Regions from separate parts of the Streptomyces liliifuscus genome, predicted to be linked through region 1. Evidence: riboswitches for the same ligand, from Rfam matches in the RefSeq annotation. Region 1 holds a riboswitch; each other region holds the start of a gene.
What was found. A riboswitch is a leader RNA that binds a small molecule or an ion and turns the genes downstream of it on or off. The one in region 1 is predicted to bind cyclic di-AMP.
Positions count from the first base shown of each region.

Region 2: it holds a riboswitch for cyclic di-AMP, as region 1 does, so the genes downstream of both, JEQ17_RS18770 (C40 family peptidase) here and JEQ17_RS13275 (M23 family metallopeptidase) in region 1, are expected to answer to the same signal.
Region 3: it holds a riboswitch for cyclic di-AMP, as region 1 does, so the genes downstream of both, JEQ17_RS39715 (C40 family peptidase) here and JEQ17_RS13275 (M23 family metallopeptidase) in region 1, are expected to answer to the same signal.
Region 4: it holds a riboswitch for cyclic di-AMP, as region 1 does, so the genes downstream of both, JEQ17_RS49930 (C40 family peptidase) here and JEQ17_RS13275 (M23 family metallopeptidase) in region 1, are expected to answer to the same signal.

Region 1 is NZ_CP066831.1:3,148,590-3,150,783, reverse strand. Features, by position in the region: gene JEQ17_RS13280 (M16 family metallopeptidase) at 1-815, shown strand, start outside; cyclic di-AMP (ydaO/yuaA leader) riboswitch at 1,051-1,211, shown strand; gene JEQ17_RS13275 (M23 family metallopeptidase) at 1,224-1,997, shown strand.
Region 2 is NZ_CP066831.1:4,449,037-4,451,230, forward strand. Features, by position in the region: gene pcrA (DNA helicase PcrA) at 1-559, opposite strand, end outside; cyclic di-AMP (ydaO/yuaA leader) riboswitch at 988-1,159, shown strand; gene JEQ17_RS18770 (C40 family peptidase) at 1,167-2,194, shown strand, end outside.
Region 3 is NZ_CP066831.1:9,194,569-9,196,762, forward strand. Features, by position in the region: gene JEQ17_RS39710 (DUF6328 family protein) at 1-342, opposite strand, end outside; gene JEQ17_RS39715 (C40 family peptidase) at 433-906, opposite strand; cyclic di-AMP (ydaO/yuaA leader) riboswitch at 910-1,089, opposite strand; gene JEQ17_RS39720 (hypothetical protein) at 1,460-1,768, opposite strand; gene JEQ17_RS39725 (ATP-dependent Clp protease proteolytic subunit) at 1,776-2,194, opposite strand, start outside.
Region 4 is NZ_CP066831.1:1,880,345-1,882,538, reverse strand. Features, by position in the region: gene JEQ17_RS08110 (glycosyl hydrolase family 95 catalytic domain-containing protein) at 1-346, shown strand, start outside; cyclic di-AMP (ydaO/yuaA leader) riboswitch at 540-711, shown strand; gene JEQ17_RS49930 (C40 family peptidase) at 807-2,194, shown strand, end outside.

The DNA of each region.
Region 1 (2,194 bases):
ACTCGGCGGGCGTCCGCGCCTTCTACGAGAAGCACGTACGCCCCGCCACCGCGACCGCCGTGGTGGTCGGCGACCTCACGGGCGTCGACCTCGACGCGCTGCTCGGGGACACGCTCGGCGCCTGGACGGGATCGCAGGCCGAGGCCCGCCCCATTCCGCCGGTGACCGCCGACGACACCGGCCGCGTGATCATCGTCGACCGTCCCGGAGCCGTCCAGACGCAGCTGCTCATCGGCCGCGTCGGCGCCGACCGGCACGACCGCGTGTGGCCCGCCCAGGTGCTCGGCACGTACTGCCTCGGCGGCACCCTCACCTCGCGCCTGGACCGCGTCCTGCGCGAGGAAAAGGGATACACCTACGGTGTGCGGGCGTTCGGCCAGGTGCTGCGCTCCGCGCCGGACGGGACGGGCGCCGCGATGCTCGCCATCAGCGGATCCGTGGACACCCCGAACACCGGCCCGGCGCTCGACGACCTCTGGAAGGTGCTGCGCACGCTCGCGGCCGAGGGACTCACCGACGCCGAGCGCGACATCGCCGTGCAGAACCTCGTGGGCGTGGCACCCCTGAAGTACGAGACGGCGGCCGCCGTCGCGGGCACTCTCGCCGACCAGGTCGAGCAGTACCTGCCGGACGACTTCCAGGCGACGCTGTACCAGCAGCTCGCCGCGACCGGCACCGTGGAGGCCACCGCGGCCGCCGTGAGCGCCTTCCCGGTGGACCGTCTGGTGACCGTCCTCGTCGGTGACGCCGCGCAGATCGAGGAGCCGGTCCGGGCCCTCGGAATCGGCGAAGTCAGCGTCGTGACGGCGGAGTAGAGCGGAGCAGTACAACGCTTCTCCATGGAGAACCCAGGTGACTGAGGAGTCGCCTGGGTTCTCCTTTTGCCCGGACTTCAGCACTCGATCGGCGAGTTGTCCGTATTGGTAGAGAGGTTGCCCGTCTGCCCTGTGGCATGCGCTACAAAACCCTTGATCCGTTTGTTGATTGAAAGACGCCCCGCTTAGCGTCGGTCCGGCTGTTCGTCAGGCAGTGCGCCGCGCCCGCGGCACCGGACAGTCATCGCCGAGTCCCCGTACGGCGCGAGCCAGGGGAGCCGGGGACCCATATGTAGTCCCTGGGGTGAATCGGACGCCCTTCCCGAAGGGGGTCCGTAGGAGACCTTCCTGCTCCGAACCCGTCAGCTAACCCGGTAGGCGAGAAGGAAGGAAAGGACCAGCCACTTCATGGCGTTCACCCGCGCCACCGGGAAGCACCGTCGTCCCAGCCGCATGAAGCGCACGACCAACCGGACCGTCGGCGTCGCCGCACTCGCCACCACCGGTGTCGTCGGCACCCTGGCTGCTCCCGCACTCGCCGCCGAGAGCCCCGCAGAGCAGACCCTGACCCAGGCGATCACCATCGGCGACTCGGTCGCCGACCAGATCGACGCACAGGCCGCCGCCCAGCAGCAGGCCGCCGACGAGACCGCCGCCCGCGAGAAGGCCGAGGCCGCCGCCAAGGAGCGTGCCAAGGAAGCCGCGGAGAAGGCCAAGAAGGAGCGCGAGGTCAAGGCCCGCGCCGCCCGCGCGGCCGAGCGCGAGCGGCTGCTGAAGTCGTACACCGCGCCCATCTCCGGTTCGTACGTCTCCACCGGCTACAAGGCCGGCGGCGCCGTCTGGTCCTCCGGCAGCCACACCGGCATCGACTTCCACGCCGCCAGCGGCACCGCCGTGCACGCGGTGGGCGCCGGCACCGTCGTGGAGGCCGGCTGGGGCGGTGCGTACGGCAACCAGGTCGTCATCAAGATGAACGACGGCACCTACACCCAGTACGGGCACATGTCGTTCCTCGGTGTCTCGGTCGGTCAGACGGTCACGCCCGGCCAGCAGATAGGCCTCTCCGGGGCGACCGGCAACGTCACCGGGGCGCACCTGCACTTCGAGGCGCGGACGAGCGCGGAGTACGGCTCGGACATCGACCCGCTCGGGTACCTGCGCCAGCACGGCGTGAACGTCTGACGGAGGGCGACAGCTCCCCACGCGACGGCCCTCCACACGGCAGCCCTCCGCGCGACGGCCCTCCAGGCGCGGCACTGTCCCGAAGGCCCCGGCTCACCGAGCCGGGGCCTTCGCGCGGTCCTGATCACTTCCTGATGGCATCTCGACCACTTCTCGACCGACTTCGTACCGGACGACTGCCTGTTCAGAAGCGAGGT
Region 2 (2,194 bases), 1.3 Mb from region 1:
TGAGGCGCTTGCTGTCGGCGGCGTCGTAGATCGAGAAGGAGGAGGTGAAGCCGAGCTGCTTCGACTCGCGCCGCAGGATCCGTACACACGCGCTGTGGAACGTCATCACCCACATCGCGTTGGCGCGCGGGCCGACGAGCTGCTCGACGCGCTCCTTCATCTCGCCCGCGGCCTTGTTCGTGAAGGTGATCGCGAGGATCTGGCCCGGGTGCACCTTGCGCTCGCCCAGCAGGTGGGCGATGCGATGCGTGAGCACACGGGTCTTGCCGGAGCCCGCGCCGGCCACGATGAGCAGCGGCGAGCCGTGGTGGACCACCGCCGCGCGCTGGTTCTCGTTCAGCCCGTCCAGGAGCGCGGCCGGGTCCACGTGCGGCCGGGGGGCGCCGTCGCGGTAATACCCGTCCCGACTCGGCGGCACGTCGAAGTGGCCGCCGAACAAATCGTCCGGAACGGGCTCCGACTCCGGTGCCTCGTCCTCGGGCGGCGGCGGGGGCTCCTCCTCGTGGGCCCGCGAGGGCTTGAGGTCCGCCAGGAAGCTGTCATCAAAGAGGCTGCTCATCGCTCTCCGAGTCTAGGCGTCCCCACTGACAGCGTGCCGCCACCCTTGAAACTTGGCGGATCGCTCCAGCGGGGCTGCGGGTATGTCGGGCCGCCCGCCACCGGCCCCGTCACCCTCCGCAGGATGCCCGTGACGATCCGCGATCAGGCGGTCGACCTGCGGCTTCGCCGGAAACCCGGAACGCCGTATCGCGGGTGCGGGTCGGCTGTGGCTGGTCGCGCAGTTCCCCGCGCCCCTTCGGGGGCCACCGTCGGCCCACTTCGGACAACTCTCCGTAGATCATCCCTAATTGACCACGGGGAGTCGGCCTCAAAGCTAAGGTCACGAAAATGTATCGGGCATATCGCGCATCAAACTTCACAGGGGCCACAGGAATTAGCTAACTTTTATGTGGGCCGCACGACCCGCACCGGCGAACACGCCGGGCCGAGCGGCCTCCGCCGAGTCCGGTACGCCCTCGTGGCCGACGGAGCCGGGGACCCAACCGAACTTGGGGTGAATCGGTCCAACTCCCTTCGGGGAAACGGACCGTAGGGCAAACCTTCCGGAGCACCCGCCCGAACCCGACAGCTAACTCGGTAGGCGGATGACGGAAGGAGACGCCCTCGTGGCGCCACACCGCAAGTCCCGGCCCCCCAGTCCGATGGGCATACGGACTCCGGCCATCGCCACCGCGGCCCTGACCTCGGTGGCCCTTCTCTCCCAGACGGCGAACGCGGCCCCCTCCGAGGAGCCCAGGCCGAGCCTCGAGGAAGTCGAGAAGAAGGTCGACGACCTCTACCGCCAGGCGGAGACGGCCGGCGAGAAGTACAACGCGGCCAAGGAGAAGACCACCAAGCAGAAGAAGCGCGTCGACACCCTGCTCGACGACGTGGCGCGCCGCACGGAGAAGCTCAACGACGCGCGCGAGGAGCTCGGTACGTTCGCCGCCGCGCAGTACCGCACCGGGGCCGCCGCCCCCGACACCGCCTCCCTGCTCCTCGCGGACAACCCGCAGGACTACTTCGACCAGACCCAGCTGATGGACCGGCTCACCAGCCGCCAGAAGCAGTCCGTCGACGACTACGTGACGCAGCAGACCGCCACGACGGAGAAGCGGCAGGAGGCGTCCGAGAGCCTGGAGACGCTCACCAGGACGCAGAGCTCGCTGAAGACGTCCAAGGCGGACGTCCAGCGGAAGCTCGCCACGGCGCGCGACCTCCTCTCGAAGCTGACCGCCGAGGAGAAGGCGCGCCTCGCCGCGATCGAGCGGCAGAAGCAGGAAGAGGCTCAGCGCAAGGCGGACGAGCTGGCCCGGCAGCAGGCGGCCGACGCCGAGCGGCGGCGCCAGGAGGCGGCGCAGGGCACCGGGACCTCCACGGGCTCCGGGAGCGCCTCGGGCACCTCCGGGTCGGGCTCCGGCTCCGTCGCCTCCACCGCCAAGGCCGGCAAGGCACTCGCCTTCGCCCGCGCCCAGATCGGCAAGCCGTACGTCTGGGGCGCGAGCGGCCCCGGCTCGTACGACTGCTCCGGGCTCACCCAGGCCGCCTGGAAGGCCGCCGGTGTCACGCTCCCGCGGACCACCTGGGACCAGGTCAAGACCGGCACGACGGTCTCCGTGAACAGCGCCCAGCCCGGTGACCTGGTCTTCTTCTA
Region 3 (2,194 bases), 6.0 Mb from region 1:
GGCGAGCGCGAGCACGCCGAGCCCGATCTCGGCCAGATGCGAGGAGGCCTTCACGACCTGGGGCTTGGCGCCCTGCTGGAAGAGCCGGCGATGCAGCGCGGCCGGAGCCGTGAAGAGGGTGGCGGCCAGTACGGAGAGCAGCAGCGTGACGACGTACGTGGTGCGCTGGAACAAGTCCAGGGAGGGGAAGCGCGGGGTGAACGCGAGGGTGAGGAGGAAGGCGAAGAGGATCTGCACCCCGGTCTGCGTGACCCGCAGTTCCTGGAGCAGTTCGTTGAAGTTGCGGTCGGCGCGCTCAAGCCGTGTCTCGTTGCGCTCCTCGTGGTGATGAAGGTCGCCCATAAGTGAAGGAGTAACCACTCTGCCGCGAATATCACGCACCGGGCCCCGGAACGTGGCCGCGGTGATCACCGCGGCCACCTTCCGGGCGGGTCACCTGACCCGGCCGTACCAGACGCTCTTCGTCCAGATCTTCTGGAGCTTCACCACTTCCCCGGTCTTCGGGGAGTGCCAGATCCGTCCCTTCCCGGCGTAGATGCCGACGTGGTAGACGTTCCGGCCCGAGTGGAAGAAGACCAGGTCTCCCTGCTTGCGGTTCGAAGCGGAGACATGGTTCGTCTTGTTGTACTGCGCGGCGGCCGTACGCGGCAGGGACTTGCCCGCCTTCTTGAACGAGTAGAGCGTGAGGCCGGAGCAGTCGAAGCGCTTGGGCCCCACGGCCCCGTACTTGTACGGGGAGCCCTTCTTGGAGGCCGCTACCTGGAGTGCCTTCGTCGCGGGTGTGGCCGCTTCCGCGCCGGACGTGAATCCGGGGGCCACGATGCCGCCGCCGACAGCGGCGATGGTGAGAGCCGATGCGGTACCGGCCCTGCTGAACAGCGACGGGACACGATTGAGCGCAGTCATGCGCAACCCTTCGTCAGCCGCCTGTGAAGGATGACCTGTCGGATTCGGGCTGGCGAAGTTGCCCGGCCGCTGACGCGGCTTCACCCCAAGGGCTGCTCGGCCCGGTCATGGCGTGACCGTTCCGGCGACCCGTCGTGCTTGGGTCCTCCACTCCTGCCGATCCACTTCTGTCGACCGGTCATCCGGGCGGCGGCAGGACTCGGCGTCCGCCCGGATCGCCCCGCCGCTTGTGGCGGGGGCTTGTCGTCGGAAGGGATCTTGACGCACGGATGTCCCAAAAGCCGAGCGGAATCGGCGATTTGTGGGCTTACTCACCACTCACCCGTTCGGGTGGACAGCCTTTCCCGCGGGAGGGCGTCGAGGGGGTCGACGACCCTCGTACCAGCACCGGAACGTCTGATTCCGTACGGAGGCTACGCGGGTTGCGCAACTTCCACGGGCCTGTAAAAGCAGCTCTGACTACGCTGTTCGGTGGTACGCCTTTCGGTCCGTTTGAACCCTGACCCGGACGTCTCGTCAGATGCCTGCGTGACGCCGGGTCCATGGCGGTACGTCAGCTGTCGGAGCGCGGCGGTAGCGCGATCCGGCCCGCTCGGCGCTCACCGTCGAGGACGCGCAGCGCCCGCGCCAGGGTCGGCGCGTGCACCTCGTGCTCGCCGCGCTGGTGCATCAGGGCCAGCGCGTCGCGCAGCGCGGTGGCCCTGCCGACCAGGGCCTGGGCCGCGCGCAGCCCCCGGTAAGTGTCCCCGGAATGAGCCGGGTTGATCCTGCCGAGCAGGTCGACCACTTCAAGGTAACGGTCGATCAGCTCGGCCTCCGCACGGGTCAGGGCCGGCAGCGGCGGCAACTCGGGTGGGAGCATCGGCCGCTCACCTCGCGCCGCGTGCGCTCTGGGTGGACTTCCGGCTCGGGACGATCCGGTCGATCAGTCCGTACTCAAGCGCCGCCCGCGCGTCCAGGATCTTGTCCCGCTCGATGTCGGCACCGATCCGCTCCCGGCTCTGCCCCGTGTGCCGGGCGAGCATCTCCTCCAACTGCCCACGGGTACGCATCAACTCGCCGGCCTGAATGGCCAGGTCGGAGGCCTGTCCCTGGACGGGTTCGGAGAACGACGGCTGGTGGATCAGCACGCGGGCGCCCGGCAGCGCGTACCGCTTGCCCGGTGTGCCGGCCGCGAGCAGCACCGCCGCTGCCGACGCCGCCTGCCCCAGGCAGATGGTCTCCACCTCGCAGCTGACGAACCGCATCGTGTCGTAGACGGCCGTCATCGCGCTGAACGAGCCGCCGG
Region 4 (2,194 bases), 1.3 Mb from region 1:
CGCCGTCCCGCAGGGCGCGCAGCGTGCGTTCACGAAGCTGCACGTGCTCGGCGCGGGCGACTCGGCGGCCGTGACCGTCCCCTCGGTGGTCCGGTACGCCGACGGAACGAGCGAGGCCGCGCCGATCGCGCTCACCAACTGGCTGGCTTCCGGCCCCGAGTTCGGCGAGACCGAAGCCGTGATCACCGGTCAGATCCACGCGCGCACCGGGCCGTTGGCCACCAAGGCGGCCGTCTTCCACCAGGTGATCGAGCTCGACGCGAGCAAGCAGCTCACCGCGATCACGCTGACCGCGCCTTCGGGGCCGGCCAGGGCCCACGTTTTCGCCCTCTCACTGGAGGAGTAGCGGAAGCAGCGGGAGCAGAGGGGGAGTGGTGAACCGTGAGAAGTCGCCGAAGTCCGGCGATGTCTCGACCCGGTACGACGAAGGTCACAGTTATATATCGGACACTTCGCCCTTCAATCTTCACACGAGGTGCACATGTTGGCTAAGTTGACCGACAGGACGCACGACTCCCTCCGGTGAACCTCGCCGGGTCGCGCGGCCTCCGCCGAATCCGGTGGCCCTCGCGGCAACCGGAACCGGGGACCCACCGAACTTTGGGGTGAATCGGCCCAACCGCCCGACAGGGCAAGGGCCGTAGGGCATACCTTCCGGATTCCTCGCCCGAACCCGACAGCTAACTCGGTAGGCGGAGCACGGAAGGAGTACGGCTCCCATCGCGCCGGAACGAACCCCGCGCCCCGGAGGCAGCAACCTCCCGGGTATACCCCGGCCCGCCCTCGCGACGGCGGCCGCCACCTCAGTGGATCTGTATTCCTCGACCGGCGGATCCTCGCCCGCGAGAGAGGACGACAAGCCGAGTCGCGAAGAGGTCCAGCAGCGGATCAACAGCCTCTACGACCAGGCGGAGACCGTCAGCGGGAACTACAACGCGACCCGGGCGATGAGCTCGGGGCGCTCGCGCGAGCGTATGACCCCCGGACCCGACACGGGGCGTGGACGTGCCGACACGGTCGCCGCCGCCCCTGCCCCCGCTCTGAACGACCGCGCCAAGCAGTGGTTCGACGTGGGACGCTCGCAACTGGGGCCCCTCATCCCCGCCGTGCTGCCGCCCGACAGGATGCCGGACCGCGGCCAGGCAGAGACGCGGCCCAGGAGCACCGGCGACCGTCCGGGGGAGCGGTCGGCCGACCGTGCGCTGGAAGCGCCGGCCAAACCCGTCCTGGAGCTGACCGCAGGACCCGGCGCCGCGACAGCCGCCCGACCCGTGGCGGAGTTGACCGCGGGTCCCGTCGCCGCGCTGTCGGCCGTGCCGCAGCAGCGGCAGGAGGCCACCGAGGTCCTGCCCGCACTGGCCGCCGATCCGCGGCAGTCGCTGAAGACCTCCAAGCAGCGGAACCAGAGCAAGCTCGCGAAGGCCCGCGAACTGCTCTCCGCGCACACCGCCCGGCGGAGCACGCCGGTGGCGGCCATCGAACCCGCGCCGGCGGAGACCGCCTGGGCCACCACCGAGGGACAGGGCTACCGCCAGGCCGAGGCCGAATGGTGGCAGCAACAGCCCCAGGCACTGCCGCAGTCGGCCGGTTTCGGCACGGGAGGGTCCGTAGACGCCCTGGGCGGCCCGGACCTGACGTTCGGCATGGGTCTGCCCGCCGCTCCGGCTCCGGCAATGGCTCCGACCCCGTCCATCGGCATGGACCTGCCCATGGGACCGGACCTGACGTTCGGTATGGCTCCGCCCGTCGACGCCCGTACGCCGATCGGCACGGGTCTGCCCATCGGCTCGGACGGTGCCTCGAACCCCGGATACGGCGCTGCGACTCCGGGATACGGCGGATCGACTCCGGCGTACGCCGGGTCGACCCCGGGCTACGGCGGGAAGGCGGCGACAGCGGTCGACTTCGCCCGTGCGCAGATCGGCAAGCCCTGTGTGTGGGGAGCGATGGGGCCGGGCTCGTACGACTGCTCCAGCCTCACCCAGGCGGCCTGGAAGGCGGCGGGGGTCGCACTCCCGCGTACCGCCAACGATCAGGCGGTCGCGGGCGTGGCGGTGCCCCTCTCCGACATCCGTCTCGGCGACCTGGTTCTCTTCAACGGGCACGTCGGCCATGTCGGCATCTACAGCGGCAACGGCATGATGGTCCACGCGCCGAGCCCGGGGGCGGCCATCCGTGAGGAGTCGATCCACTG